DNA from 3 places in the Rhodococcus sp. IEGM 1330 genome. Region 1 is predicted to be linked to each of the others. Evidence: riboswitches for the same ligand, from Rfam matches in the RefSeq annotation. Region 1 holds a riboswitch; each other region holds the start of a gene.
The links. Region 1 has a riboswitch for thiamine pyrophosphate ahead of thiO (glycine oxidase ThiO). Riboswitches for the same ligand answer to the same signal wherever they lie in the genome.

Region 1 (9,698 bases):
TCGCGAAAACTCTGGCCGGTTCCTCGTCCGAGGTGGACGAGCAACCGGCCAGAATCAAGACAGTGACAGCGCTACCTGCAAGCAAGGAAATCCGCATAGCGGACACCCTACCGGCGAGCGGCGTCAGGCGTCCCGACGATTGACGACGAACACCGCTGCCCCGAAGATCACTGCGGTGAAGGCGACGAAGTAGATCAGGCTACCGATCGGACCCCAGTGGAAGTCGATGCCGCCGCTGGAGCCGAGGAAGTGATTGGCATTGAGAAACGGCATGAACGGCTGGATCTTCTCGCCCACCTTCGGGATGAGGCCGATCACGTTCTCGATGAGCAGCGGCCACAGCAGCAACACGGCGATGGCGCCGGCGGACTGCCGAATGAGCGCACCCACTGCTACTGCCAGAACGATCTGTACGAACGCCAGGATCGCCGCGCCGTAGACGACACGCCACGTACCGTCCACATCGAAGCCGAGGAGCGCCCCGGCCTCCTCGCCTGCAATCGACTTCGCCAGGAACAGCGCACCGAACGCCAGGATGAGAGACAGCACCGCGCCGTACACACCGACGATGAGAGCCTTCGCACCGAGGACCGAAGCCCTATTGGTGACCGACTGGAACGTCGTACGGATCAGACCGAACCGGTATTCGCTGGTGACGGTCAGTGCCGCCAGAATCATCAGCACCATGATGCCCAGCCCGCCCACACCGCTGGCGACGACGTCGTATGCAGTCGTCGGAGGCAGGCCTTCCGGTGCGTCGGGTCCGATGGCGGTTTTGGCCGCCCACCCGAGGATGGCTCCGAAGCCGAGGCCGAACACCACCACTATCGCGCTGCACCACCACGGCGACTTGGTCGAGGTGAACTTGATTCTTTCTGCTGCCAAGACGCCCATCAGAGTGACCCGCCCATCGCTTGCTGAGAATTGGGATCTTCGGCTCCCGCGCCGTGATATTGCACTGTGTCTCCGGTGAGTTTCATGAATGCTTCCTCGAGCGATCCTCGCTGGGAGGCCAACTCGTGCAATGTGATTCCAGCTCGGCCGGCGATGTCACCGATCGCGTCGGTGCTCGAGTTCAGCACCACGAGCGAGGGCTGCAGCTCGTCCGTCTTGTCCGGCTCACGCACGGTGAGACCGGCCGTGGTCAACGCCTGGCGCAGACCGTCGAGCTGCGGGCTGCGAACGCGCACCGATGCCTCGGAAGCGTGGTCGATGAATTCCTGCACCGACGAATCGGAGATCAGCTTGCCGCGTCCGATGACGATGAGGTGTTCCGCGGTCTGCGCCATCTCCGAGAGCAGGTGGCTAGAGACCAGCACTGTGCGGCCCTCGGCTGCCAAGCGCTGCATGAACTTTCGGATCCAGACGATGCCCTCGGGATCGAGTCCGTTGACCGGCTCGTCGAACAGCAACACCTTGGGGTCACCGAGCAACGCGCCGGCGAGTCCGAGCCGCTGCGACATACCGAGCGAGAAGCCACCGGCATTCTTCTTCGCGACCTCGGACAGGCCCACCAGACGCAGAACCTCGTCGACTCGCGACTTCGGAATGCCGTTGGAGGCCGCCATCCACTCGAGATGTGCACGCGCCGAACGGTTCGGATGTACCCACTTGGCGTCGAGCAGAGCGCCGACGGTACGCAGTGGTTGCTTCAGATGGCTGTAGCTCTTGCCCTCGATGGTCGCCGTTCCCGAGGTGGGGCGGTCGAGACCGAGGATCATCCGCATCGTGGTCGACTTGCCTGCGCCGTTGGGGCCCAGGAAGCCGGTCACGATGCCGGGTTTGATGGTGAAGGTGAGGTTGTCGACCGCCGTCACCGCGCCGTATTGCTTGGTCAGTCCTGTCACTTCGATCATGGGTACAACTGTCCCCCACAGTCAGCGTCCGCACATCGACCCACAGTCGCCGATCGCGTCATCCTTTCGGATGACACACACCCTGAGACAGTCGGTCACATCGGCGAGCTCGCCTGCGCCCAGAATCGTTTCGGGATGCGGCCGGCATGTCGGGCCTGGTAGCCCGCGGCCACCGCGTTCCGCATCGCCGACGCCATCAGCGCCGGATCTTTCGCCCGGGTCACCGCGGTCGCGAGCAGCACCGCGTCGCAGCCGAGTTCCATCGCGAGGGTGGCGTCGCTGGCCGTGCCGATGCCCGCGTCGAGGATCACCGGAACCGATGCGGCGTCGACGATCATCTCGATGTTGTGGGGGTTGGAGATGCCGAGGCCGGTGCCGATGGGCGAGCCGAGCGGCATGACGGCCACGCAGCCGATGTCCTCGAGTCGCTTGGCCAGTACCGGGTCGTCGGTGGTGTAGGGCAGCACCTGGAAGCCGTCGTCCACGAGTTGTTCTGCGGCCTTGACCAATTCGATGGCGTCGGGCAACAGGGTTCGCTCGTCGGCGATCACTTCGAGTTTCACCCAGTCGGTCTCGAGCGCCTCACGGCCCAGTTGGGCGGTGAGCACTGCCTCGGCCGCACCGCGGCAGCCTGCGGTGTTCGGCAACGGGGCGATGTTCAACCGGCGCAGCAGATCCAGCACTCCCGTCCCACCCGCGGCGTCGACGCGGCGCATCGCGACGGTGGTCAATTCGGTTCCCGACGCGACGAGGGCGTCCTCGAGTACCGCGAGATTGGCCGCTCCCCCGGTGCCGGTGATGAGCCGGGAGGTGAAGGTGCGATCGGCGATGACCAGTTGCTCAGCCACCCTGAACCGCCGTGAGAACATCGATGGTCCAACCCTTTTCGACGCTGGTGGTGTCCCAGCGACTCTTGGGCACCACCGCTCCGTCGACGGCGACGGCGATGCCCTTCTCGGGCAGCCCCAGGAATTCGAGCAGCCGACGCATGGTCATGTCCTCGGTGAGCAGGTGATCCTCGCCGTTGACGGTGATACCGATCGCGACCTGTGTCATAGTGTCCTTTCGATTCGAGAAGAGTCGATCTGTGGGAAGCGTTCGGGTGTGGCTGCTTTCGCCTCGGGCAGCGTCTCGCCGGAGATCAGCGCGGCGACGGCGTCGGCGGTGATGGGCGCGAGCAGGATGCCGTTGCGGCCGTGGCCGGTCGCGACGACGACGTTCTCGGTCAGCCTGCCGATCAGCGGCAGTCCGTCGGGGCTCATCGGCCGTAGACCGGCAGCAGTTTCGTACAGTTCGTATTCGCCGATGCTCGGCATGAGTCGTTCGGCGTCGGCGATGAGGTCTCGTACCCCGGCAACGGTGACCTGGGTGTCCTGACCGGATTCGTATTGGGTTGCGCCGACGACCAATCCGTCGCCGCGCGGTACCAGGTAGATCGCGCGACCGTGCACGGTTCCGCGGACGGTGCGCGATGGTGGCGGTGCGGCGCTCGGCCGTCTCCGCAGTCGCAGGATCTCGCCTTTGACCGGCCGGACCGGCAGCGCGGGCCACAGTGCCGCCGACTGCGCCCCGGCGGCCAGAACCACCTGGTCGGCGTCGGGCATGATCTCCACCGGGGTGGTCACGAATTCCACGCCCGCATCCAGGCATCCCTGCTCGAGTGCGGCGATCAGCACCCGATTGTCGACCGACAGTTCGGTCGGAGCCAGCAGGCCCAGTCGAATGTTCTGTGCCAGAGCAGGTTCGAGCTCACGTAGCTGCGCCCGTCCCAGAATCTCGAGTTCGTGCCCCTGTTCGCCCACCCACTCGGCGATGGTTCGTAGATCGGCGGCGTCGGCGGAGTCGAGGGCAACCGTCACCGATCCGCTCGCGGAGAACACCGAGGGGCCGGGGAGGCGTCGGGCGAATTCCGGCCACCGCGCCAACGAGGCAGCGCCCAGGTGCAGCAGTTCGTGTTCGCCGGGCCAGCCCTCGGACAACGGTGCCAGCATTCCGCCTGCGACCCAGGATGCGCCCTTGCCCACAGCCGGATCGTGAACCGAAACTCGGTGGGCGTCCTGGGCCAGGCGCAGCGCCGTCGACAACCCGATGACGCCTCCGCCGATCACAACGATGTGCACGCGATGTCTTCCTCACTCCCTGCGCCCGCATGATCGGGTTCAGGTATTGACGGTAAGGGCGGCGAACCCACTCTCAGCCCCACGATCCTCGGGACTCCCGCGATATCTCGGCCACTCCGTTTTCGGTGGCGGCCACCATGAGAATACAGTTCGTTTCGTGCATCCATCTCAGACCGCCCGCAACCAGACTCCCCGTGAGCGTCTTGCGTCCGCACGCCTGTACCTGTGTACCGATGCCAGGCGCGACAAGGGCGACCTTGCGCAGTTCGCCGAGGCCGCGTTGTCCGGTGGCGTCGACATCATTCAGCTGCGCGACAAGAATTCCGCCGGCGAGCGCGAGTTCGGTCCCCTCGAAGCCAAGGACGAGCTCGCTGCGCTGGCGATTCTGCTCGCTGCGACCAAGCGGCACGGCGCGCTGCTTGCGGTCAACGATCGCGCGGATCTGGCGTTGGCCTCGGGTGCCGACGTGCTGCATCTGGGTCAGGGCGATCTGCCGGTGCACTACGCGCGGCAGATTCTGGGGCCGGACGTGGTGATCGGGCGCTCGACGCAGAACCGCGCTCAGTCCTCGCTCGCCGCGATCGAGGACGGCGTCGACTATTTCGCCGTCGGGCCGGTGTGGCCGACGCCCACCAAGCCCAATCGCAAGGCCGCGGGACTCGAGGCTCTGCGGGCGACGGCGGACGCACTCCCGGAGCGGCCGTGGTTCGCCATCGGCGGCGTCGACGCGACCAATGTCGATCAGGTTCGGGCGGCCGGTGCCGACCGCATCGTGGTGGTCCGCGCGATCACCGAAGCCCGGGACCCGCAGGCGGCCGCTCGTTCGTTGGTGCAGGCGCTCCAGGCCTAGAGCCCTGGAGCCACGCGAGAACCGTGGACGGCGTCAGGACCTGCACCGATTCCGGCAGGCGGTCGCGTAGTCCGCGGTCGGCGGTCACCAGCGCCGTCAGATCTCCATCGAGGTTGGCCTGGTCGGCGAGGGTGTCATCGCCACTGCCGTCGGCGAGAATCGTCCGGGTGCGCGGGTCGTCCACCACGGCGTCGCGGGCCTGGCCTTCGAGCACGGCTTCGATGCGGGTGAGCCAGCCGTACTGACCACTGGGCAGTTCGACGGTCCGCGGCAGCGTCTCGGCGAGCGAGGTCAGCAGTGCGCCGGTGGATCCGGCGCGGTCCTTCCACCATCCGTTCGGTCGCGAGCCCAGCACGTTCGCGGTGTCGAGCAGCACCCGGAGCGGCACGGTGCGCAGGGACGGCCAGCTGGACGCGAAACCCGGGTGCAGCGGGAGTTCGTCGACGATCGACTCCGGTACCCAGCGCAGCTCGGTGCTCTCCCCGTTGGGCACGGTGGTCAACGGATGATCGGTATCGGCGACGACGGTGGTGTAAGACCAGCCGCTCTCGACGCTCGCGGTGACGCGCTCGCTGCGCACACTGACCTGCTCGGCCGAGATACCGGCTTCTTCCTGGGCCTCGCGCACCGCCGCGTGCGCGGTGCTCTCGTGGGAATCGCGGGCCCCGCCGGGTAGTGCCCAGGTTCCGCCCTGGTGGCTCCACAGTGCGCGGTGCTGCAGCAACACCATCGGCTCCCCGCTGCTGGACGGCCCGCTCGACGGTGCACGCAGCAACAGTCCGGCCGCACCGTGCTTTCCCCAGTGCCGAGTGCCGTTCTCGCCGATCACCCAGCCGTCCCCGTCACCACGCATGCTCACCACCCTAGGTGAATCACCTGCCTGTAGTGGCTGCAGTACCGTCCGCCTACTTATATGCTCGGGTGCGTGATCGCGGCCGGTATTACCCCATCCGCTGCCGTCCCCCCGACAACGGCTACGCACGTCGGTGTCGCTGCAGGCAAGCCACCGGTTCGCTACACGATGCGTTCGACGCCTGCGCGGTTGGTCGCGATGGGAACCGCGCTGGTGGTGCTCGCGTTGACGGTCGGAAATCTTGCGTCCACGGCCGTGACCGATCGGGTCGATACTCTGGGCACCCTGTTGGTGCGCACCGAGCCCTTCGCGAACTCGGCACAGAATCTGTACGGGGCCCTGTCGGTGGCCGATGCGGCTGCAGCCACTGCGTTCATCGCCGGCGGTCTCGAGCCGCCCGAGGTACGCGAGCGCTACTCGCAGGCGCTGGGCGAGGCGTCGTCCGAGCTGATCGCAGCCTCGGCCGGGGTGACCGAGAACGACGCGGCAACCAGCGCGGTGCTCACGCAGATCGCCGCCGGGTTGCCGGTATACAGCGGTCTGGTCGAGACTGCGCGAGCCAACAACCGCAGCGGAAATCCGGTGGGCGCGGCGTATCTCGGCGAGGCGTCGACGATGATGCAGACGAGTTTGCTGCCGCTGGCCGAAAAGTTGTATACCGAGCAGGCCTCGCGGGTATCGGCCGATCAGGAACGGTTCACCAGTCCTCCCCTGTTCGCGATCGGCTCGCTGGTGTTCCTGTTGCTGATGACCGGCCTGGCTCAGTGGTACCTGTCGCGGACTACTCGCCGGACGTTGAACGTCGGATTCCTCACTGCCACAGTCGCTGTCGCCGGGCTACTGGGCTGGATGCTGGTGGTGGGACTGGTGTCCTCGATCGCCACCGATCGCGCGATCGACCGCGGAGTCTCTCCGCTGAAGTCCTACACGACGGGTTTCATTCTGGCGCAACAGGCCAGAGCAGACGAGACCCTGGACCTCGCCCGCCGCGGCGGCGGTCAGGATTACGGAGAATCGTTCGACGCCAACGTTTCTCGGCTCACGGAGATGTTTCAGGGCGACACCGCGGTGATCGATGCCCTGAACACGTGGTCGGTCTCGCACTCGAGGATCGATTCCGCACTCGAGGTCGGCGATTTCAACGGCGCGGTCTCCATTGCCACCGGCACCGGCGAGTCCGATTCGGCGGCCGCGTTCACCGCGCTGGACAGCGTTCTGGTCGACGGAATCGAGAATGCGCGAAGCGAACTGCGGTCCAACATCGACCGATCGGTGTGGGTGCTGTCCGGACTGTCGAACGGCGCGTACGTGCTCACCGTCGTCGCGTCGGTCGCCTTCGGTGTCGGCCTGTTCCCGAGGCTGCGGGAGTACCTGTGAAACGTCTACTCGCCGTCGGCATCCTGGCCACCGCCCTGTTGGTCGGATGTTCGCCGCCGGAGAACTCTGGGCCGCAGGTCGACACGACGTTCACCGAACCGCCACTACCGGAAGGCGCGTCCGTCGCCGCTCGGCCCACCGAGAGCCCCGCCGACGACGAGTGCGCCCGCCCCACCGCCAGCCTGCGACCACAGCAGGCAGGCACCGATGCTCCGCCACCGCCCCAACCCACGATCGACGCACTGCGCGCCAAGGGCCGGTTGGTCGTCGGGTTGGACACGGGCAGCAACCTTTTCAGCTTCCGCGATCCGATGACCGGGCAGCTGGTCGGGTTCGATGTCGACATCGCGCGGGAAGTCTCACGAGACCTGTTCGGCGATCCGAACCGGTTGGACTTTCGCATCCTCACCTCCGCACAGCGGCTCGAAGCTCTGCAGGATTCTTCGGTGGACATGGTGGTCAAGACAATGACCATCACGTGCGCTCGCCGCAAGGATGTCCAGTTCTCCACCGTGTATTTCCAAGCTCAGCACCGTGTTCTGGTGGTGCAGGGCTCGGGCATCCGCGGAGTCGAGGACCTGGCGGACAAGCGAGTATGCGCCGTGGAGGGCACCACCTCGCTGCGACGCCTCCAACGCGTCCAGCCCGCCGCCACCGTGGTGACGGTACCGATGTGGTCGGATTGCCTTGTGGTGCTGCAACAACGGCAGGTCGACGCCATCAGCACCGACGACGCGATCCTGGCCGGTCTCGCAGCACAGGATCCGTACCTCGAGATCGTCGGAGACAGCCTGAGCCCGGAGCCGTACGGGGTGGGAATCAACAAGAACAACGAGGATCTGGTGCGCTTCGTCAATGGGACGTTGGCGCGTATCCGCTCCGACGGCACCTGGAATCGCATCTACAACCGGTGGCTGACGGTGCTCGGCCCCTCCCCCGGTCCGCCCAGCGCGACGTACAGCGATTAGGGGCCGTGGATATGGACGACGACGAACAGCAGCAGCCCACGGCCCCGGCCGAGCGAACGCAGGCGGTCTCGCGTATCGACGACAGCGAGCGCACCCGGGCAGTGTCGCGAACACCGGCCGGAGCGAATACCGACGGCGTCTCGGGAACGGACGGTATCGAGCGCACTCAGGCCGTCTCGCGGTCACCGGTCGATGATCGGACACCGACATCGACTCCGTCGCACTCTGCCTCCACCCGCTCCAAGACGGGTCGGTCGAGATCCGGTCGATCGCGCAGCACCGGCATTCGGCGACGACTCGGCGGCGGTCTGGTTGACGTGCCTCGCGTCGAACCGATCGATCCTGCCACTGCAGTGATGCGGGATCCGACGGTGCCGCAGCACAAGCGGTTCTGTTGGAAGTGCAATGCCAAGGTCGGCCGCAGTGAACCGGGTGGGCCCGACGTGGCGATGGGCATCTGCCCGCACTGCGGGGCAACGTTCGACTTCACACCGTTGCTGGAACCGGGCGATCGCGTGGTCGGCCAGTACGACGTGCAGGGCTGCATCGCGCACGGCGGACTCGGCTGGATATACCTCGCCATCGACCGCAACGTCAGTGACCGCTGGGTGGTACTCAAGGGCTTGCTGCACTTCGGTGACGAGGAAGCCCACGCCGTCGCGGTCGCCGAGCGCCAATTCCTCGCCGAGGTCGCCCATCCCGGCGTGGTGAAGATCTACAACTTCGTCGAGCAACCCCGTAGCGACGGGTCGACCGTCGGCTTCATCGTCATGGAATACGTCGGTGGCCGTTCACTGCGCGACATCCTCACCGCCTGCGGTGACGGCACCCGTCTGCCGGTCGAGCAGGCCTTGGCCTACGTTCTCGAAGTGCTTCCGGCACTGGGCTATCTGCATTCGATCGGGCTGGTCTACAACGACCTCAAACCGGAGAACATCATGGTCTCCGACGACCAGATCAAACTCATCGACCTCGGTGCGGTCGCGGGTATCGAGGACTACGGCTATCTGTACGGCACGGTGGGCTACCAGGCACCGGAGATCGTGAAGACGGGACCGACGGTGGCGTCGGACATCTTCACGGTCGGCCGCACGCTCGCGGTGTTGACGCTGGACATGCCGTCGAAGAACGGCAAGTACCTCGACGGCCTCCCCTCGGCGGAGGAATCCGAAGTACTACAACAGTTTCCGTCGCTGCATCGCCTGTTGCTGCGCGCGACGCACGAGGACCCCAGTCGGCGGTTCCGATCCGCGGACGAATTCGCCGGGCAGGCCACCGGCGTGCTGCGTGAGATTCTGGCCATCAGGACAGGTGTCGAGCGGCCAGGGCTGTCGACGGTATTCAGCCCGCCACGTACGACATTCGGCACCGAGCAGTCGGTGGGACGCACCGACACCTACGTGGACGGCACGGTACGGCACGAACGGATGACGGCAGCCGAAGTGGTTGCCGCGCTTCCGGTTCCGCTGGTGGACCCCAACGACCCGAGCGCACCGCTGTTGGCGGCGGCAGTACACGTCGAACCTCGACAGACCCTGGACTCGCTGCAACACGCAAAACGCAACGGCATCGAACGCATCACCGCCGGAGCCGAATCGAACCGTTCCGCAGGCTCCTCCAGTCCTGTGGAACTGAGTCTCGAGATCACCCTCGCCGAGGTCAAGGCCCATCTGG
Region 2 (9,698 bases), on a different contig from region 1:
CAGCACTGCGACGATGCTCTCACCGTCGATGAGCACATCCAATTCCTGTGCGCCGGTGGTGGATACCACGGTCCCGCCGTGCACGAAGGTGGTGGCCATCAGGGTTGCACCAGCGGGCCGTATGCGTCGGGTCTACGGTCACGATAGAAGGCCCACCGGTCGCGAACCACCCTGAGCAGGTCCATGTCTAGGTCGCGCACGATTATTTCGGGTTCCGAATCCGACGCCACCTCGCCGACGAATTTGCCTTCGGGGTCCACGAAATAGCTGGTTCCGTAGAAATCGTCGTCACCGTATTCGGATTCGATTCCGACTCGATTGATCGCGCCCACGTAGTACTCGTTGGCGACGGCCGAAGCGGGTTGTTCGAGCTTCCACAGGTAGTTGGACAGGCCCCGCGAGGTGGCCGACGGATTGAAGACGATTTCGGCACCGGCAAGACCGAGCGCGCGCCACCCTTCCGGGAAATGTCTGTCGTAGCAGATGTACACACCGATACGCCCGACCGCGGTGTCGAACACCGGCCACCCCAGATTGCCGGGGCGAAAGTAGAACTTCTCCCAGAATCCGTTGACATGGGGAATGTGGTGCTTTCGATACTTGCCGAGATAGGTACCGTCGGCGTCGACGACGGCAGCGGTGTTGTACAGAAGTCCGGGCTGTTCCTGCTCGTAGACGGGCAGAATCATCACGATGCCGAGTTCCTTCGCCAGTGCGGCGAAACGGTCGACGGTGGGCCCGGGTACCGATTCTGCGTATTCGTAGAACTTCGCGTCCTGTAACTGACAGAAGTACGGACCGTAGAAAAGCTCTTGGAAGCAGACGACTTTCGCGCCCTGCTCGGCGGCGGACCGAGCAAACCCCTCGTGTGCCGCGATCATCGATTCTTTGTCACCGGTCCACTTGCTTTGGACCAGAGCAGCTCGAACTGTGGACATCATTGGCACTCCATCTCTCGCTGGCTTGCACCCTCAAGATATTTTGCGCCGTGTTACGGGATCGTTCGGCCGGTTTCGTATGTATTAATCGTCGGAACTGTTCACGAGTGTGGAAGGAGTGCGCGCACGGCGTCGATGGAGTCCGCGGTGGCGAGGTTCTTGTCGGGGCGGTACCGCAGTACTCGCGCGAATCTCAGGGCCACACCGCCCGGGTAACGTGGGCTGACCTGCACGCCGTCGAGTTCGATTTCGACGATCAGTTCGGGGCGCAGGTACACGGTGTGCTCGTCGCGCTCGCGTTCGTGTTTCGGGAATTCGTCGGTCTGCCACTGCAACAGAACGTCGGTCAGGCCTTTGAAGGTCTTACCGACCATGATCGGGTCACCGCCGTCGGGATCGCGAGCTCCCAGGTGCAGGTTGGACAGGTAACCGGTGCGACGCCCGTATCCCCACTCGGCTCCGAGAACGACGAGGTCGAGGGTGTGTTCGGGTTTGACCTTCTGCCAGCTCTTTCCGCGACGGCCTGCGGCGTACGGTGCACCGAGAGCTTTGAGCATGACCCCTTCGTGCCCGGCGTCGAGTGCAGCGTCGAAGTGGGCCGCTGCTGCGTCCGCATCGGGCCGAACGGCACTCGGAATTCGGTGCCCCGGCGCCACCCGGTCCAATGCGGCCAGGCGCTGTTCCAACGGGGAATCGAGCAGGTCGACACCGTCGAGGTGCAGGCAGTCGAAGAAGTAGGGCTGCAGCAGGAGCTCGTGTGCGCTCTCGGCACCGAACCGACTCATCGTTTCCTGGAACGGTCGCGGGCGGCCGCTGTCTTCGAGCGCGAGGGTCTCCCCGTCCAGGACCACCGAATCGCACGGCAGCGCAAGAACCAGGTCCACCAGCTCGGGCACACTCGCAGTGATGTCGCGCAGAGTTCGCGTGTAGATGCTCACGTCGGTTCCCGAGCGGTGCACCTGAATTCGCGCACCGTCGAGCTTGTATTCGACGGTGACATCGCCGGACAACTGTTCCCAGGCACCGCGCAGAGATTCCGCGGGCGACGCCAGCATCGGCCGGACCGGTCGACCGACCTCGAGCCGGAATGCATCCAGCGCGTCGACGCCACCGGTGATGGCGGCAATGGCCGTCGCGGGCAAACGACCCGAGAGCATGAATGCGCGACGCACCGGCGCTTGCGGCAGGTTCGTGGCCGCGGCAACAGCGTCGACCATGATTCCTTCGAGCGCGCCCTGACGCAGCTCGCCGGTGACGAGCCGGATCAGAAACTGACGCTCCTCGGCTGTACTCCGGGAGAACAGGTCGGTCAACAGCGCTATCCGGCGGGCAGCAGAACCGGCCCCCGACGTCGCCGCGACCGAAGATATCGCCTCGTCCACCTCGGCAACCGTCAGTGTCGAGTCCGCGGCGGACGCAACGTCGAGATCGGCCAGCGTGCGCCAGCCGACCCCTATCCGCCCCTGCGGCAACTCCCCCGACAGCCAGGACACGGCGGGCTCGATGTCACCGGCATCGGCCTCGGCGAGCAGGGCACCGATCTGCCCGATCTTGATCTTTCGCGAACGCGTCGCTGAAACAGCACGGGACGTTTCGACGATCCTCGACATCAACACACACCGAACATAACCGCCCCCACCGACAGCGTGCTGACATCCAATTGTTACCGGTGTGACTCGAGCGACCGGTGTTCTTGCTGTTACGTTCGATTCATGTCAGCAACGTCCCGTGCGACACAACGCATGGACGACGTGTCAGCTGAATCCGAGAACACGGTCGCCCCACGCAGCGCGCATGTCGCCGTCGGGGTCGTCGACGAGAGTGTCGGATGCATCGATCACCAGCGTCCAGCGCGTCTTCTCGGTGTACGGAGCCCAATGCTTGGACGCGTCCAACGCGGCGGGCACGCCGTACCGCGCGAAAGCGAGCCAGCGTCTCTGCATCCGCGCGGACACCGCCATTGCGGGCTTTCTGCCACCGAGCCAGAAGGTGGGGTCTCGGTTGAGTGTTCCGAAATTGCCGAAGACATACGGCAGTTCGGTCGCGTGGCCGGCTCCCACCCGTGCGGCCTTGAGCATCGGCGTCGCATGATCGAATCGGTACATCCATGTCGGCGAATGCCTGCTGTGCCCGTCGGCGATCCACACGCTCGGCATGAGGAATCCAGCGTCGCGCGACATAGCCTGTGCCCCAGCCGGTTTGTCTCGGTCCGGGTATGCAGCCATGATCTCGGCGACCCGATAGGCAGGCAGATCCGCGTGGTCGTGGGCGATGGCGCGGAACATCTCGGAGACGGTGTCGGAGGTGATCGGCATCAACGGAGACTTCATGAATCGGAAAATCGAGGGCTCGTCGTGGTTGGTGCCGATGATCAACGGGATCTTGTGCGAGAGCCCCTTCTGGAAGGCCGCCACGGGATAGCGCGGAACGATATCTCCATCAACGACCGGCGAAAGGCCAAGTGTCCCAGGAACTGTCGTTGGAATCTCGTAGCAGAGAGTGTCACCGGCGGTGACCAGCCTGGTGAAATGCATGTCGAACAGTTCACCGATGTCTTCCCGGTCGACACCCACCAACTCCAGGAATCTCGACGCCACCGCGGCTCCGCGGTCGGGGCCGTACACCGAGGTCGCAGGCGCGCTCTGCACGATCGCTCGCTGGAACAGGCCCTCGGCCTTCGGGGAGGTCATCAACGTGGTGACCGACGCTCCCCCGGAGGATTCACCGAACACCGTCACCTGATCAGGATCGCCGCCGAACGCAGAGATGCACTCGCGGACCCACTGCAGCGCGGCAATCTGATCTCGCAGCCCCAAATTGGTCTCGAACGTGTGCTCGTCGGTGGAGAACGAGGAAAGGTCGAGGAACCCGAACGGGCCGAGACGGAAATTGATGGTCACCACCACCACGTCGCCGTTCTCGCTGAGGTTTCTCCCGTCGTAGACCCGTTGGGCGGACGATCCGAGCGAGTACGCACCGCCGTGGATCCAGACCAACACCGGCCGCAGTTCTGCGTCGGGTCGGGGAGCCCAGACATTGAGCGTGAGACAGTCCTCGGAAATCGACAGCGACGGATCGATCGGCACCGGGCTGTCGCGCCCCTGCGGAGCCATCGCACCGAACTCGAGGCCGTCGAGCACTCCCGACCAAGGCTGCAACGGACGCGGCGCACGGAACCGGAGCTTCCCCACCGGAGGCGTCGCATAGGGAATACCCCGCCAGGCCACGATCGGCGACGCATCGGCAGCAACCGGATAGCCCAGAACGTCGCCGTAGGGCGTGCTCACGAGCACGGTGGTAGAGGACGCAGTGGAATCGGACGCAGCGGAGTCAGACGCGGTGTCCATGGAACCTCCCGTTCGGTCGTTGCCCAACGTACCAACATCGATCACCCCCTCGGCGACGATACGCACAGCGTCGACGCCCGCGACCGAAGGAACCGGCGATGAAGAGAATCGGATGTGCCGCAGTGGCAGTCGTCGGGGCGTTCCTGCTCGGAGCCTGCGGTTCGAGCGGCGAAGGTGACGGTCCGATGGCGACCGTGATCACCGACCGCCCCACCCCGATCACCACGGCTCCCTCTGCCGCCTCCGCTGCGCCGGCATCACCGTCCACCACAGCGACCACCACGCCGACGTCCACCACGGCGGCATCGACGAGTCCTGCTGCAGCCCAGGCGAAGCCGCAGGACTACGCAGGCAAAGCACCAGGTTGGTACTACTTCTCGAGCCCCAGTGGAAAATTCGAGTGCGGTATCGCCGTCCTCGAGTCCTCGATCGCCGGATGCCACGGATCACTCCCTGATTCGGCACCGGAAGTTGCCGGCATCGGTGCATCGCGGAGTGCAGTCAAACCCAATGCCGTGCAGTTGATCGCGGGATCCCCGGCGAAGTTCGAGAGCCTCGGCGATCCCAAGTTCCACCGTTTCGACGGACCCGCAGCGGCCTTGCCGTACGGCGAGGAGCTCACCGTCCCCGGAAGTGGCTCCACCAACGGCCTTCGGTGCAGTGTCGACGAGCAGACCGGGGTCACGTGCTCCGATCAGGTCGGCCACAGTTTCACAGTCTCGGACGAGGATTTCGACCTTCGTTGACGGTCTCGTTCACGCGGCAAATTACCAGGCGTAATGTCCGGGGACGGTACGACAATCCCTGCCGTACGGTCTCCCCAGCGGCCGACGCCCGTGCGCGCGGCCGGAAGGTGCATCACTCATGAATCAGACCTCGGACCGCCACACAGCGAAGGTCATCGGCGTCAGCGTCGCCGCTGCTGTGGGCGGATTCCTGTTCGGCTTCGACAGCTCGGTCATCAACGGCGCTGTCGACTCGATCGAAGATCGCTTCCTCCTCGGCTCGTTCACCACCGGCGTCGTGGTCGCGATCGCCCTCATCGGGTGCGCAGTGGGTGCCTGGTTCGCCGGCAGCCTCGCAGACCGTTGGGGACGCAAGAAAGTCATGCTGCTGGGCTCAGCCCTGTTCGTCATTTCCTCGATCGGTTCGGGATTGGCGTTCAGCGTCCCCGACCTCATGCTCTGGCGAGTGCTCGGCGGACTCGGAATCGGCATCGCCTCGGTGATCGCACCGGCGTACATCGCCGAGATCGCTCCGGCCAAGTGGCGCGGCTCCTTGGCCTCGCTCCAGCAATTGGCCATCACCATCGGCATTTTCGCTGCTCTGCTTTCGGACGCCCTCCTCGCCGGTGCCGCCGACGGCGCGTCCAACGACCTGTGGTTCGGCATCGAAGCATGGCGATGGATGTTCCTCGTCGGCGTGATTCCCGCTCTCGTGTACGGGTTGCTGGCAACACTGATCCCGGAGTCTCCGCGGTACCTCGTCGGTCAGCATCTCGACGAAGAAGCGGCCCGAGTCCTCGCTGAGATCACCGGTGAACTGCATCCGGACGAGCGCGTCCACGAGATCAGGCTGACGCTGCGCAAGGAGTCACGCTCGTCGTTCGCCGACATTCGCGGTCCGAAGTTCGGCCTGCAACCCATCGTCTGGGTGGGCATCACGATGGCCGTGCTGCAGCAGCTGGTAGGCATCAACGCGATCTTCTACTACTCGACGACGCTATGGCGTTCGGTCGGCTTCACCGAGGATCAATCGTTCACCACCTCTGTCATCACCGCCGTGATCAACGTGGTCATGACGTTCGTGGCGATTCTGTTCGTCGACCGAATCGGTAGGCGCAAGCTGCTGATGGCGGGCTCGATCGGCATGTTCGGCGGGCTCGTCATGGCGTCCGTGGCGTTCTCGCAGGCGACCGGTAGCGGCGACGACGTCACGTTGCCCGCTCCGTGGGGTGCGATCGCGTTGGTCGGGGCCAATCTGTTCGTCATCTTCTTCGCCTCGACATGGGGTCCGATCATGTGGGTCATGCTCGGTGAGATGTTCCCCAACCGCATGCGCGCCATGGCGCTCGGTATCGGCACCGCAGCCAACTGGATGGCCAACTTCGCTGTCACGCTTGCCTTCCCGCCACTGACGTCGTCTGTGGGCTTGTGGGTGATCTACGCAGGATTCGCCTTGTTCGCCGCGCTCTCGTTCTTCTTCGTCAAGGCCAAGATCCGGGAGACCAAGGGCATGGAACTCGAGGACATGCTGGGCTGAGGCCGAACCGCAGATACAGGGGCGGCGGCATCGACACCGAGTGACCGGTGTTACTGTCGCTTTCGTTCTGACACGGGGTGTGTCCGCCGATGCGGATGCTGAGATCAAACCCGCCGAACCTGATGCAGGTAATGCTGACGAAGGGATGTCAAGGCGATGACGCCTGTTGTATCTGCGGACCCGGTCCGCTTCACCGATCGACTGTGGAATGCCTCCGAGGACATTCGACGCGCGATCGACGACCTCGAATTTCTTCGACTCCTCGGGGCCGGGACGCTTCCGCTCGATGCGTTCCGTCGATACCTCGAACAGGACTCGCTCTATCTCGGTGGGTACGTGAAGTCGCTGTCACTGCTGGCAGCACACGCACCGAACCCGGTCGCCGGAGCATTCTGGGCAAGCGCCGCCGCGAGCGCGATGGACGAAGCCGCATCGCACGAAGCGATGCTGACCGGTGGAGCGCTGCCCCCGTCGACCCGGACGCCCGAACCTTCACCGGCATGCCTCGGTTACACGTCCTACCTGACCGCGACGGCGGCAACCGAACCGTATCCTGTTGCAGCAGCAGCTGTTCTGCCGTGCTTCTGGATCTACGCCGACGTCGGCCGCTCACTCGCCGGTGCCGCGAAGGCGGTTCTCGATCGCGATCCCGATCACCCGTACGCGCAGTGGGTAGCCGCGTACGACGCACCCGAATTCCATGCCATCGTCGACGCCGCCAGGACATTCGTGGACGACGCCGCGGCTGCCGCGACTCCGATACAGCGCGAGCAGATGATCGACGCCTTCGTCGTGGCATCGAGGTACGAATTGATGTTCTGGGACAGCGCTTTACATCCCACCCCATGGCCCCTGGCCGAGAGTGCGGTGTACGCATGAGAACCACTCGAATCCTCGCCGCGTTGGCGGCCGCCGTCGTTGCCACGACCGGACTGGCGGGCTGCTCGGAGTCGACGGATTCCGACACCATTCGGTTCGCGTTGGACTGGACGCCGAACACCAACCACACCGGCCTCTATGTGGCCCTGCAGGAAGGCTATTTCGCCGAGGCCGGCCTGGACGTGAAGATTCTGCCGTACAACAACACCGCGGCGGACACTCTCGTCGATGCCGGAAACGCGGAGTTCGGTATCAGCACACAGAGTTCGGGAGTCTTCGCCACCTCGGCCGGCGCACAGACGGTGTCGGTTCTCGCGCCGCTGCAACACTGGGCGACGGGCATCGGAGTGCGCGCCGATCGAGACGATATCCCGAGTCCGAAGGCACTCGACGGGAAGGTCTATGCCGGCTTCGGCGAGTCCGGCGAGCAGGCCGGACTCGAGAAGGTCATCCAGAACGACGGCGGCACAGGCGAATACGAAACGGTGGTACTGGGCACCTCGGCGTACGAGGCGGTCTACTCCGGTACCGCTGACTTCACCGTCTCCTACTTCGCGTGGGAAGGCATCGAGGCCGAGCACAGCGGAACGCCGATGAAATACTTCGACTACACCGACTATGGATTTCCCGACGCCTACGCCATCACGATCAGTGGCAACGAGCCCTGGCTCGCAGCCCATCCGGACCAGGCCGAGAAGTTCGTCCAGGCACTTCAGCGCGGCTACCAACTCGCCGCCGACGATCCGGACAAGGCCGCACAGGATCTGATCGACGCCAATCCGGGAACCTTCACCGACGAGTCGCTCGTCTTCGAGAGCCAGGAGATGCTCGCAGCGAAGTACATGAAGGACTCCACTGGCGAGGTAGGACGACAGAGTCTCGACAAGTGGACCGCGTACTCGAAATTCCTCTACGACAGCGGTGTGCTGGCCGATCAGAACGGCGCGCCTCTGACCGCGGAGCCGGACTGGTCGACCTACTTCACCAATGACTACCTCGGCGATCGATGAGTCGGCAGCCGCTGACCGAGGTTCCTACTCGTTCAGCGGTATCCGAGCCTCGCTGCGTCGGTCGTGGCCCGCGCTGACCGTCGTGGTTCTACTCATCGCCGCCTGGCAGGTCTACGTCGAGATCAGCGGCATCCGGCCGCAGGTGCTGCCGTCCCCCGGCCGTGTGGTGGTCCAGGGTTGGGCGCAGCGCGATGCGATCGCCGAGAACGCGGCGGCGACCCTGCAGGTGACCCTCGTCGGCTTCGCGGTCTCCCTGGCCCTGGCGTGGTTGCTGGCCATCGCGGTGGATTTCTCGCCGTGGCTGCGGCGCGCGTTCGTACCGCTCTTCGTCGTATCGCAGACGCTTCCGATCATCGCGATTGCGCCGCTGTTGATCATCTGGTTCGGCTTCGGGCTGCTTCCGAAGATCCTGGTCATCGCACTGGCCACGTTCTTCCCGATGGCCATCGGGCTCATCGAGGGTTTCGCGGCGGCCGATCGGGACGCGCGATCGCTGCTGGCCAGCATGGGTGCCTCGCGCTGGCAACAGTTTCGATACGTGCGGCTACCGTCGGCGCTTCCCCGATTCTTCACCTCACTGCGCATCGGAATCACCTACGCCGTGGTCGGCGCGATCTTTGCCGAATATGCGGGGGCCAGTGCGGGACTCGGCATCTACATGAGCCAACAGAAGAACTCGTTTCGTACCGATCTGGTTCTCGCCGCGGTTGCCGTGACGGCCGTGATCAGTGTGGTCCTGTTCGTCTCCACCTTTGTGGTGGAGCGGTTCGTCGCGCCTTGGGCGCGCCACGGCTCGGCTGGTCTTCATGTCTGACTCCGACACCGCCGACACGTGCATCGATGTTCGCGATCTCACCAGATCATTCGGCGACAAGCCCGTGCTCGACGGCGTGTCGTTCGGTGTTCGTCCCGGCGAGTTCGTGTCGATCATCGGCCCGAGCGGTTCCGGTAAGAGCACGGTGTTCAACATGCTGGCCGGACTCGACAGACCCGACTCCGGCACGGTTCGAGTACCGCCGTGCGCCTACATGCTGCAGAAGGATCTGTTGTTTCCGTGGCGTTCGGTGTTGGACAACACCACCCTCGGGCTGGAAGTGCAGGGCGTTGCCAAGAAGGAGGCGCGTGCGCGAGCATGCGAGCTGTTCCCGGTGTTCGGCCTGGACGGGTACGAGTCGGCCAGGCCGTCCGAGCTCTCCGGCGGCATGCGCCAGCGAGCGGCGCTGCTGCGCACGGTGGTGCAGGGACGATCGGTACTTCTGCTC
Region 3 (9,698 bases), on a different contig from region 1:
TGGACGGGGCCTCGAGCGCGACTGTTCTTCGACGTCCGAGACACCGAGGGCTCCGGTGAGCACCTCGACGAACCCGGCGATGTCCAGATTCGGCAGCCAGTCCGCGCCTCGCACGGTGCGGCCGAGCACCTCCTGGACGTTCTCGCCGGTCAATCCATCGCTATATACCTCTTCGAGCAACGTGCGTACCATTTCGGCATGCACGTGACCGGCTTGCGCCGAGTCCGAGCGGCCCAGTAGTTCGACGGCGTCGTCGAACGCGATCGGATCCCGCGCCGCAACAGCGGCCAGGGCATCGTTCGTGGCATCGGCGATCCGGCGAACCTCGGCCGGCCACTCGGCAGGCCACGTGACGGGGACGGTGCTCGGGGGAACAGCCGCTGGGGAGGGGTCGGTCATCGCAGCAGTGTCTCATCCGCGACCGACACGGTTCCTTTTACGTGTAACTGATGTTTATACTAAAACGCGCTCTGTGGCATCGGCCACACGTGCGAATGTGGAGGAGGTGGACTCGATGAGCCAACGGAAGACCGTCGCATCGGATCCCGGCGAAGTGATGCTGCAAGCCAGGAACGTCAAGTTCGACTGGAGTGATCTGCCGATGCACTGGGTGCCGGGCGATCCGTACACCACGCACGTTCTCAACGTGCTGCACCTGATCCTTCCGGCCGGCGAGCACTGGTTCGTCGACACCTTCAAAGAAGCGCTGCCCTACATCGACGACGAGAAGCTCCGCGACGACGTCATCGGCTTCATCGGCCAGGAAGCCGTCCATGCCGAGGCCCACACCGGGGTACTCGTGCACCTCCGTGCCAACGGGCTAGACCCCACACCGTTCACCGACCAGATGGAGTGGACCTTCGGCAAGGTGCTCGGATCCGATTCGGTGACGAGCCTGCGGTCCAAGAACAATCTGGTCGAGCGCCTGGCCCTGATCGCCGCGATCGAACACGTGACGGCATTCCTCGGCGACTGGGTACTCAACGCCGACGGCCTCGATCGTGCAGGCATCCACCCCACCATGCTCGATCTACTGCGCTGGCACGGTGCCGAAGAGGTCGAGCACCGCTCGGTCGCCTACGACACGTTGCGGTACTTCGACAAGCGCGAGGTTCGTCGGCTGCGCACGTTCGTCGTGGTCGTGCCGTTGATGGGATACATCTGGATGCGCGGAATCATCTTCCTGATGAAAAACGACCCGGAGCTCCAGACCGCGCCGAAGTCCGTCCGTAAGCCTCGTTCTGCGCTGTGGAGAAAATCGGTCCGCCGTGGCACCTTGCCTGCGCTGACGCACGTCGGTCGCAGCATGTCGCGCTACCTCAAGAAGTCCTACCACCCCAGCCAGGAGGGCTCCACCGCGCAGGCCGTCCGGTACCTCGCGTCCTCTCCTGCCGCGCAGGCCGCGACGCGGTGAAACTCACTTCACGACGCGTCCCTCGACTGCTCCCGAAGGATGCGCCGCCCGACCTGCGCGGACGAGCACGTCCCGATCGCTCGATGCAGCTGCTCGGTACGTTCCTCAACGGGTACATGCACGCCGCAGCCCGTGCGGAGTACGACGACGCCGTCGCCGGCCACAATCCCGACTCCGCATTGACGCTGGTCGTCACCGATCGGGAGATCGTCGCCGAGGACAACGATGTCGCCGCCCTCACCCTCGCATCGCCGACGGGCGAGCAGTTGCCGATCTGGCATCCCGGCTGTCACCTCGATCTGCACCTGCCCTCGGGCCGTCGCCGGCAGTACTCGTTGTGCGGCAACCCCTCCGACCGAAGCTCCTATCGCATCGCAGTGCGCCGAATCCCCACCGGCGCAGGTGGATCCATCGAGATGCACGGCCTCGAGCCAGGCACCGAGGTCACCGTCCGCGGCCCTCGCAACGGGTTCCCTTTCGTCGGTGAGGGCAGCGCCCTGTTCATCGCGGGTGGTATCGGTATCACTCCCATCATCGCGATGGTCCGTGCCGCAAGGATTCTCGGCATGGACTGGCAATTCGTGTACTGCGGTCGCTCCCGCGACACGATGCCCTTTCTCGACGAGATCGAGAGCTGGGAATCAGATCGCGTGTTCATCCGTACCGACGACGTACACGGGTACCCGACCGAAGGTGAGCTTGTCGAGCGTGCACCGGCCGGCGGTGCCGTCTATTGCTGCGGACCTACCCCTATGCTCGACGCCGTCCGCCGCGACTTTGGCCAATGCCCCTCCACCGCACTGCATTTCGAGCGCTTCGGCCCGCCGCCGATTCTCGACGGCACGCCCTTCGAGGTGCAGCTGATCAGCAACGGAGCTGTACTCGACGTTGCCGCCGACGCCTCCGTGCTGACGGCGGTAAAGCAGCAGAAACCCAACATCGCTTACTCGTGCCAGCAGGGCTTCTGTGGCACCTGCAAGGTTCGCGTGCTTTCGGGCGAACCCGAGCACCTCGAAACACGGTTGACGCCGGAGGAGCAACGCGATCACATGCTCATCTGCGTCTCCCGCGCACGCAGCGGTCGCCTCGTACTCGATCTATAGAACGGAAAAACTGTTGAGCAGCAACGCGGTTCGCACGACGGTCGTCAACGAGGGAATCCGCCTCGCGGTATTCGAGAGCGGTAACCCGGACGGTGACCCCATCGTCCTCGTGCACGGTTGGCCCGATACTCACGAGCTGTGGAGCCACATCGTGCCGCAACTCGAAGACCGCTTCCGAGTGATCAGTTACGACTCCCGCGGTGCAGGCGACAGCTCGGTACCCGCCGAGCAGTCGGCGTACAAGCTGGCGCGGCTCGCCTCGGATTTCTATGCTGTCGCCGACGCCGTGAGCCCTGACGCTCCAGTACACGTACTGGCTCACGACTGGGGTGCCGTCGAGGTATGGGAGGCCGCTGCTCAGCCCCGGGCGAAGGACCGAATTCGTTCGTACACATCGATTTCCGGGCCGAACCTCGATCACCTCGGCAAGTGGTCGCAGTCACGGCTTCGTCGTCCCACATCGACCGGCATCAAGCAGGTCCTCGCCCAGGTGCGAGCTTCCTGGTACACCGTCACCTTCCACATCCCCGGGCTGTCCACGCTGCGGATCAAGCGGCAGTTCGCCAAGGGTTGGCCTGCGTTCCTCGAAGAGTTCTCGGGAGTCGACCCGAAGCTCGTCACCCAGAACCCCACGCTGTGGGCAGATGCAACCAACGGCACCAATCTGTACCGCGCGAACATCATTCCGCACCTGGGCAATCCACGCGACCGCTACATCGACATCCCGGTGCACCTCATCGTCAACACCGAGGACGTCGCAGTGCGGCCGTACCACTACGACGACACCGGCAAGTGGGTGAAAGACCTGACCCGCAACGACATTCCGGCTGGACACTGGTCACCGATCTCCCATGCCGACGACATCGCTCGATTGACGAGGGAGTTCATCGACTCGGTCGAACGACGCTAGCCCCGATCACCCCGCCAGGTGCCCGCGCAGCGTCGACTCGGTGTACTCCGTCCGGAAGATACCGCGCTGCTGCAGGATCGGGACCACGTGGTCCACGAAGTCCCCGAGTGAGTCCGGGTAGCGCGGACACATCAGATTGAATCCGTCAGCACCGCGGCCGATCCATGAGTGCATCTCGTCGGCTATGGACTCCGGTGTGCCGATCATGGTGGCGTGGCCGCCGCCTGCCGCGAGGGTGCCGAGCAGTCCCCGCACGGTGGGGGCATCCTTCTCGACGATCCGCAGGATCGTTTCGTAGCGACCCTGCGGTCCCGTGAACTCGGCCGCCGGGGGCAGGGGCGGCACTGGAGCATCGAGTTCCCATGCAGCACAGTCCTGCCCGGTGAAGGTGGACAGCATCGCCAGCGACTGTGCGGTGGGCAGCAGCTCATCGAGTTCGGCCTTCTTGCGTCGGGCCTCGTCCATCGTCGAGCCGACGTACGTCACCAGCCCCGGCATGATCCCCACTGTCGCGCTGTCGCGACCGGCACTGTCGATACGAGACTTCACATCGCCGTAATAGCTCTGCGCTGCAACGAGATCGTAGGCGACGGCATAGATCGCCTCGGCGTACTTCGCGGCGAGATCACGCCCCGGACCCGATGCCCCGGCCTGGAACAGAACCGGCCTACCCTGCGGTGAACGCGGTACCGTCAACGGACCGTCGACCCGAAAGTGCTTGCCGTCGTGATCGATGGAGTGCACCTTGGCCGGATCGGCGTAGTGTCCGCTTCGATCGAGCGTCAACGCGTCGGTGTCCCACGAATCCCACAGCGCCAGAGCCGTATCGACGAACTCCTCGGCGCGCGCATAGCGTTCCTCACGAGCCGGGATGACGTCCATCCCGTGGTTGCGCGCTTCGGCGTCGAACATGGAGGTGACGACGTTCCAGCCGGCACGGCCGCCGCTGATGTGATCGAGCGACGCCAGCATTCGTGCAGCATGAAACGGGGTGTAGAACGTCGACGACACCGTGGTGACCAGACCGATGTGCGTGGTGGCCCTGGCCATGGCCGACAGCGCGGTGATCGGCTCGAGGAACCAGGTGCCGGCTCCGGCGGGGTCGCGCACCGAATGTCCGTCGGCGAAGAACACCGCATCGAACTTGCCCCGTTCGGCGAGCTGCGCGAGTTCCTCGTAGTACGAGATGTCGCCGAGATCCTCCACTCGCGAATCGGGATGACGCCACGCGGCGCTGTGGTGGCCGCAACCGTAGAGAAAAGCGTTGAGGTGCATGTCAGTTCTTGACCAGGCCGCCGTCGACGACGAGATTCTGGCCGGTCACCGACCGCGCCCACGGCGACGCGAAGAACAGCAGTGCGTCGGCGAATTCCTCGGGGGTGGTGACGCGTTGCAACGGGGTCGAGGCGGCGATGAACTCGAAGACCTCGGCCGGGGTAGCGGAGCTGGCGTCGGTGGTGCGGAGCAGTCCACCCGAGACCATGTTGACGGTGATGTTGTCCGCGCCCAGATCGGCGGCCAGGGTGCGTGTCAGTGAGAGCAGAGCCGCCTTGGAGGCCGTGTAGTCGTGGTACGGCACCACTGGATTCTGGAACAAGTTGGTGCCCACGTTGATGATTCGTCCGAATCCCGACTCGCGCATACCCGGCAGTGCAGCCTGGGTGGTGAGCAAGGCCGCGCGGACGCTGCCACGCAGCTGTGCGTCGAAACGCTCCCAGGTGATCGTGTCGGCTTTGGGCCGCGCATCTCCGTCGAACGAGAAATCGGCCAGCGCGTTGTTGACGACCGTGGTGATCGGGGTGCCGAAGTGTTCACGTGCAGTGCCGAACAGCCCGGCGACGGCCGACTCGTCGGTGACGTCACCCTGCACTGCGATCGCGTTCTCGCCCAGTCGGTCCGCCAGCGCTTCGGCGGCATCTTTGCTGTTGCGGTAATCGATCACCACACGTGCGCCCTGACCGGCGAACGCCGCGGCGATCGATGCCCCCAGCCCGCGTCCACCGCCGGTGACCAACACCGTCTGCTCGTCGAATTTCATGCGCCTCGCCTCTCGTCGGAGGTCGGGACCGTCACGAGAGGATAGGAATACCGAACGTCACGACATTCCCTTCGCTGGTCCTAACCAGATCAGGTTCGACGGGTGTGTTCTCAGCCCCTGGGGGCACCCCGTGTCGCGCTCGACTGTACCCACCGGCCTCGGTGGGCCGCTGCACTGCAGTCGATACGGTTCTCTAGCTCAGCTGATAGACACCCGAATAGATCGGTGACAAGTTACTGTGCCGCCATGGCCGAACGCGTCTACCTGGAGTATCGCCTCGACGAGAACGTCATCTTCGTTCTCGACCACCGCACGGTCGAGGCGTTCGACGCCGCCGTAAGGATCGCATCGGACGGGCACTGTCGGTGGCATGTCGATCACCTCGGCGTGGACGCGAAGGCGGCCAGTGCGCTCAGCTGACGATCGCCCAGCCGTGCGCGGGCACCGTGACACTGCCGCCGTCCAGGTGTGCCTCGCCGGCTATCACGTCGTTACCCTCGACCGCGTAGTGGATCGCGTCGTCGCCGAGATTCAGTGCCACAGTGATCGATTCGTCGTCGGCAAAAGCTCGGAAGACGAGTGCAGTGTTCGTCAGTTCCAAGGTCTGAGTGCGCGCGGAGTACAACCACGGGTTTCGACGCCGTACACCGATCAGCTCCTGATGAATACGGAAGACCGGCCAGCCATACGGCGCGAGATTTTCGGATGTCTCCGGGTACTCGGGACGCACCTCGTCGTCTCCGCCGACGCGATCTTCCTTGATGCCGCGGAACGCCTGCTCGTCGCCGTAGTAGATCATCGGCATCCCGCCCACGGTGAACAGAACCACCAACGCGTGCACCAGATGTCGCTCGTCCTCGATGACGCTGGCGATGCGATTGACGTCGTGATTTCCGACGAATGTGGCGGGCACGAAGGCGTCGAGCCACCCGTTGTGGCGCTCCAGACCATGGGAGAGCTCGAAGAAGTTCTTTTCGCTCAGACCGCTCCAGATCGCCTTCCACAACTCGTACTGGGTGACCGAATCCAGAGTGGAGGCCGAGACGATTCGGTCGTAGTCGCCGTGAATGACCTCGCCGAGAAAGTATGCGTCCGGATGCTTCTCCCGAACCTTCGGTAGTACCGCGGCCCAGAAGCGCGGCGACACCGCGTAGGCCGCGTCGAGCCGCCAGCCGTCGACGCCGCGTTCGAGCCAGTGCGAGAGCACGTCCACGACGTACTGCTGCACGTGCGGACTCTCGTGATCGAGTGCCACCAGTTCGTCGTGGCCCTCGAAGTTTCGATGCGTCGGCTCATCCCCGGACCAGTCGAGATGGAACCACTCGGCGGCCTCGGAGTCCGGACCTTCGGCCAAAGCCTGCTTGAACTTCGGAAAGCTTTGCGCCACATGGTTGAAGACACCATCGAACATCACCTTCAGGCCGCGCGAATGCGCCGCGGCGATCAGCGAATCGATGTCCTGGTCGGTACCGAGTCTGCCGTCGACGTGGTAGTAGTCGACAGTGTCGTAGCCATGCTTCTCGGACTCGAAGATCGGACCGAGGGCGATGCCCGACGCGCCGAGCTCGAGTGCGTAGTCGAGCCACTTCTCGATTCTGTTGAGCCGGTGCAGGTCCGACTGCGATTCACCGTCCCAGCCGTGCACCGGCGCGCCGGTGAAACCGAGCGGGTACAGGTGCCACCAGATGGCGTGCTTCGTCCACTCCATCAGGACTCCACGATCGAGTCGCGGCCGAGCTCGCCCGCGCCGGTATGACCGGACAGGCTGGTCACCAAGTCGAATTCGGCGAGCAGGCATCGCAATACGTGGGCCACCCCCTCCTGCCCGCCGAGCGCGAGACCGTAGAGGAACGGGCGGCCCAGCAGTACCGCATCGGCCCCGAGGGCCAGCGCCTTGGCCATGTCGGCCCCGGTCCGCACACCCGAATCGAAGAGGATCGTCAACTGGTCTCCAACGGCGTCGACGATGGACGGCAGTGCATCGAGCGACGGCCTGGCACCGTCGATCTGGCGGCCACCGTGGTTCGAGACGACGATACCGTCGACTCCGTGCGCTGCAGCCTCTCGGGCGTCGCCGACGGTGCAGATACCCTTGAGCACGATCGGACCGCTCCAGTGCTCACGCAAGAACGCCAGGTTCTTCCACGACAGACCGGGGTTGGGAAACATCTGGGCCCAATGCATCGCCGCGGCAACGGGATTCTCCTCGACGGGCTGCGCCAACCCGGCCTGGAATGCGGGGTCGGTCAGATAGTTCTCGATGCCGAGGTTGGCCAGGAACGGAAGGTAGCCCCGGTCGAGATCGGCCGGCCGCCAACCCAGCAAGGTGGTGTCGAGCGTCAGCACCAGCGCGCTGAAACCGGAATCCTTCGCACGCTGCAGGAAGCTCAGCAACACCGACTCGTCCGTCGGCCAGTACAACTGGTACCAGCGTGGAGCATCTCCGCCTGCCTCGGCGATCTGCTCGAACGAATGCGAGGCCTGCGTCGAATGTATGTACGGCACAGCGAGTTCTGCAGCTGCGCGGACGGTGGCGAGCTCTCCCTCGGGGTGCGCGAGAGTCTGAATGCCCACGGGAGCGATCATGAGCGGTGCAGGCATATCGGTGCCGAGCACGGTGCACGAGTGGTCACGGGCAGCCGAGCTGCGCAGCATCCGCGGCGTGATGGCCCACCTGTCGAAGGCAGCCCGGTTCGCACGAGCCGTCGAGCCACTGCCCGCGCTGGCGACGATGTAACCGAGAGCCTCGGGCGAGAGCTTCTCGGCGGCCTGGTCCTCCAGCCGCGCCAGGTTGGTGGTGATCGACGGTGTCTGCTGCGCGAACATCCCGGCGGCGTAGATGCCGAGTTGGTGATCGCTGAAGTTGCTGGGCCTGGCCTCGGTCATCGTTCGACCCTACCGGGGCACCGCCGAGGGTCGGGCGAGAAATGCGTCCAGCAGAGCCGAGCAACGAAACCGAGCTGCAGGTTCGGCGTCTGCGATGGCTCGGCGAATTTCGTGCACGTCCACCGCATGTTCGACGCCGTCGCGGTCCCACGCCGCTGCCCACGCGTCGTAGGTGTCGAGGTCGATTTCGGGGTGGAACTGCAGTCCGAGGTGCGGTCCGAGGACGAACGCCTGTTGCGCGGCCTCGTTGCGGGCGATCACCGTCGCCTCCTGGGGAGCGATGAATGTATCGCCGTGGAACTCCATCCACGGGCCCGGGGCGATGAGCTCGGGATCGAACGTCTCGACGTCGACGAAACCGTACTCGGGATGCTCGGACTTGCGTACGGTGCCGCCGAGTACCCGAGCGAGCAACTGTCCGCCGAAACAGACGCCGAGGATAGGGACCTGCGCGTCGATGGCGTCCTGCACATAAGCGATCTCCGGCGCGAGCCAGGTCAGCGTGTCGTCGTACGCGGCGTCGGGCGAGCCCATGACGAGCAACAGCTGCGCGCCGGACAGCGGCGGCGGCGCGAGATCGGGGCTGTGATCGAAGGAGTGCACGTCCAACTGGAAACCCCTGGTGCGTAATTCGGCGTCGAGGGTGCCGATGTCGCGTCGCGCGAGGGCCGGGTCCTGATCGTGGACGAGTACTACGGCGCGCGGGTCGTTCGTGTATGTCACAGGGCTCCTTTACGGTGTTCGTGCACACCGTACGACAGACTGGATCCGATGCCACCTCGTAGACGCACAGCCCGATCCACCACTGCCCGCACCGTCAAGGCCGGGCAGAGCAGCGCTGCCCGAAAGTTTGCGGCCGCCAAGAACGGTGAGCCTGCAACGACGAAAGCTGCCCCGAAGAAGGCCGCACCACGCAAGCGGGCAGCGCCGCGCAAGACGTCGCCTCGCAAGTCCGCTGCTCCTGATCTGCGGGTCCCCGATCCCGGTGAGCGCGTCTGGGTGCTGGACGTGCCCTTCGAGGATCGGTCGGCGGCGGGCGCTGCCGGGGCGCGCTGGTATCCCGGACCGCGGGTGTTCGCGTACTACGGCACCGAGCTGCCGGAGTATCTGCAGCCGTACGAGTCGATGCCGTACAGCCTGCAGCGTTGGCTCGAGGACGATGCCAACGAGAACTGGCGCGACGAGGTGGTGCGGGAGCGGGCGATGCAGCCGCGTGACACCCAACTCGAATCCGTTCGACGCCATCTCGCCGCGCTCGAGGCCGGGTTCCCGTACTTCGCGCAGATGGATTCGACGGGTCTGGGCAAGACGTTGGCGGTGTGCGAGGCCGTTCGGCAGATGTCGGCG

Region 2: it holds a riboswitch for thiamine pyrophosphate, as region 1 does, so the genes downstream of both, R4P57_RS26060 (TenA family protein) here and thiO (glycine oxidase ThiO) in region 1, are expected to answer to the same signal.
Region 3: it holds a riboswitch for thiamine pyrophosphate, as region 1 does, so the genes downstream of both, R4P57_RS25175 (3-oxoacyl-ACP reductase) here and thiO (glycine oxidase ThiO) in region 1, are expected to answer to the same signal.

The regions. Positions count from the first base shown of each region.
Region 1 covers NZ_JAWLSB010000010.1:166,920-176,617, reverse strand. Annotated here, with positions in the region: gene R4P57_RS21905 (M20/M25/M40 family metallo-hydrolase) at 1-97, opposite strand, end outside; gene R4P57_RS21900 (ABC transporter permease) at 124-894, opposite strand; gene R4P57_RS21895 (ABC transporter ATP-binding protein) at 894-1,856, opposite strand; gene R4P57_RS21890 (thiazole synthase) at 1,952-2,725, opposite strand; gene thiS (sulfur carrier protein ThiS) at 2,697-2,912, opposite strand; gene thiO (glycine oxidase ThiO) at 2,909-3,976, opposite strand; TPP riboswitch at 3,976-4,087, opposite strand; gene thiE (thiamine phosphate synthase) at 4,134-4,826, shown strand; gene R4P57_RS21870 (NUDIX hydrolase) at 4,765-5,679, opposite strand; gene R4P57_RS21865 (hypothetical protein) at 5,752-7,056, shown strand; gene R4P57_RS21860 (glutamate ABC transporter substrate-binding protein) at 7,053-8,024, shown strand; gene R4P57_RS21855 (serine/threonine-protein kinase) at 8,036-9,698, shown strand, end outside.
Region 2 covers NZ_JAWLSB010000016.1:70,487-80,184, forward strand. Annotated here, with positions in the region: gene hydA (dihydropyrimidinase) at 1-99, opposite strand, end outside; gene R4P57_RS26035 (nitrilase-related carbon-nitrogen hydrolase) at 99-938, opposite strand; gene R4P57_RS26040 (ATP-dependent DNA ligase) at 1,040-2,554, opposite strand; gene R4P57_RS26045 (carboxylesterase/lipase family protein) at 2,693-4,285, opposite strand; gene R4P57_RS26050 (hypothetical protein) at 4,384-5,031, shown strand; gene R4P57_RS26055 (sugar porter family MFS transporter) at 5,150-6,547, shown strand; TPP riboswitch at 6,611-6,710, shown strand; gene R4P57_RS26060 (TenA family protein) at 6,704-7,426, shown strand; gene R4P57_RS26065 (ABC transporter substrate-binding protein) at 7,423-8,436, shown strand; gene R4P57_RS26070 (ABC transporter permease) at 8,414-9,250, shown strand; gene R4P57_RS26075 (ABC transporter ATP-binding protein) at 9,243-9,698, shown strand, end outside.
Region 3 covers NZ_JAWLSB010000015.1:12,736-22,433, reverse strand. Annotated here, with positions in the region: gene R4P57_RS25200 (hypothetical protein) at 1-399, opposite strand, end outside; gene R4P57_RS25195 (metal-dependent hydrolase) at 515-1,414, shown strand; gene R4P57_RS25190 (PDR/VanB family oxidoreductase) at 1,411-2,517, shown strand; gene R4P57_RS25185 (alpha/beta fold hydrolase) at 2,531-3,427, shown strand; gene R4P57_RS25180 (LLM class flavin-dependent oxidoreductase) at 3,434-4,702, opposite strand; gene R4P57_RS25175 (3-oxoacyl-ACP reductase) at 4,704-5,465, opposite strand; TPP riboswitch at 5,514-5,606, opposite strand; gene R4P57_RS25170 (hypothetical protein) at 5,712-5,885, shown strand; gene R4P57_RS25165 (alpha-amylase family protein) at 5,878-7,173, opposite strand; gene R4P57_RS25160 (alpha-hydroxy-acid oxidizing protein) at 7,173-8,351, opposite strand; gene R4P57_RS25155 (type 1 glutamine amidotransferase) at 8,361-9,074, opposite strand; gene R4P57_RS25150 (helicase-related protein) at 9,123-9,698, shown strand, end outside.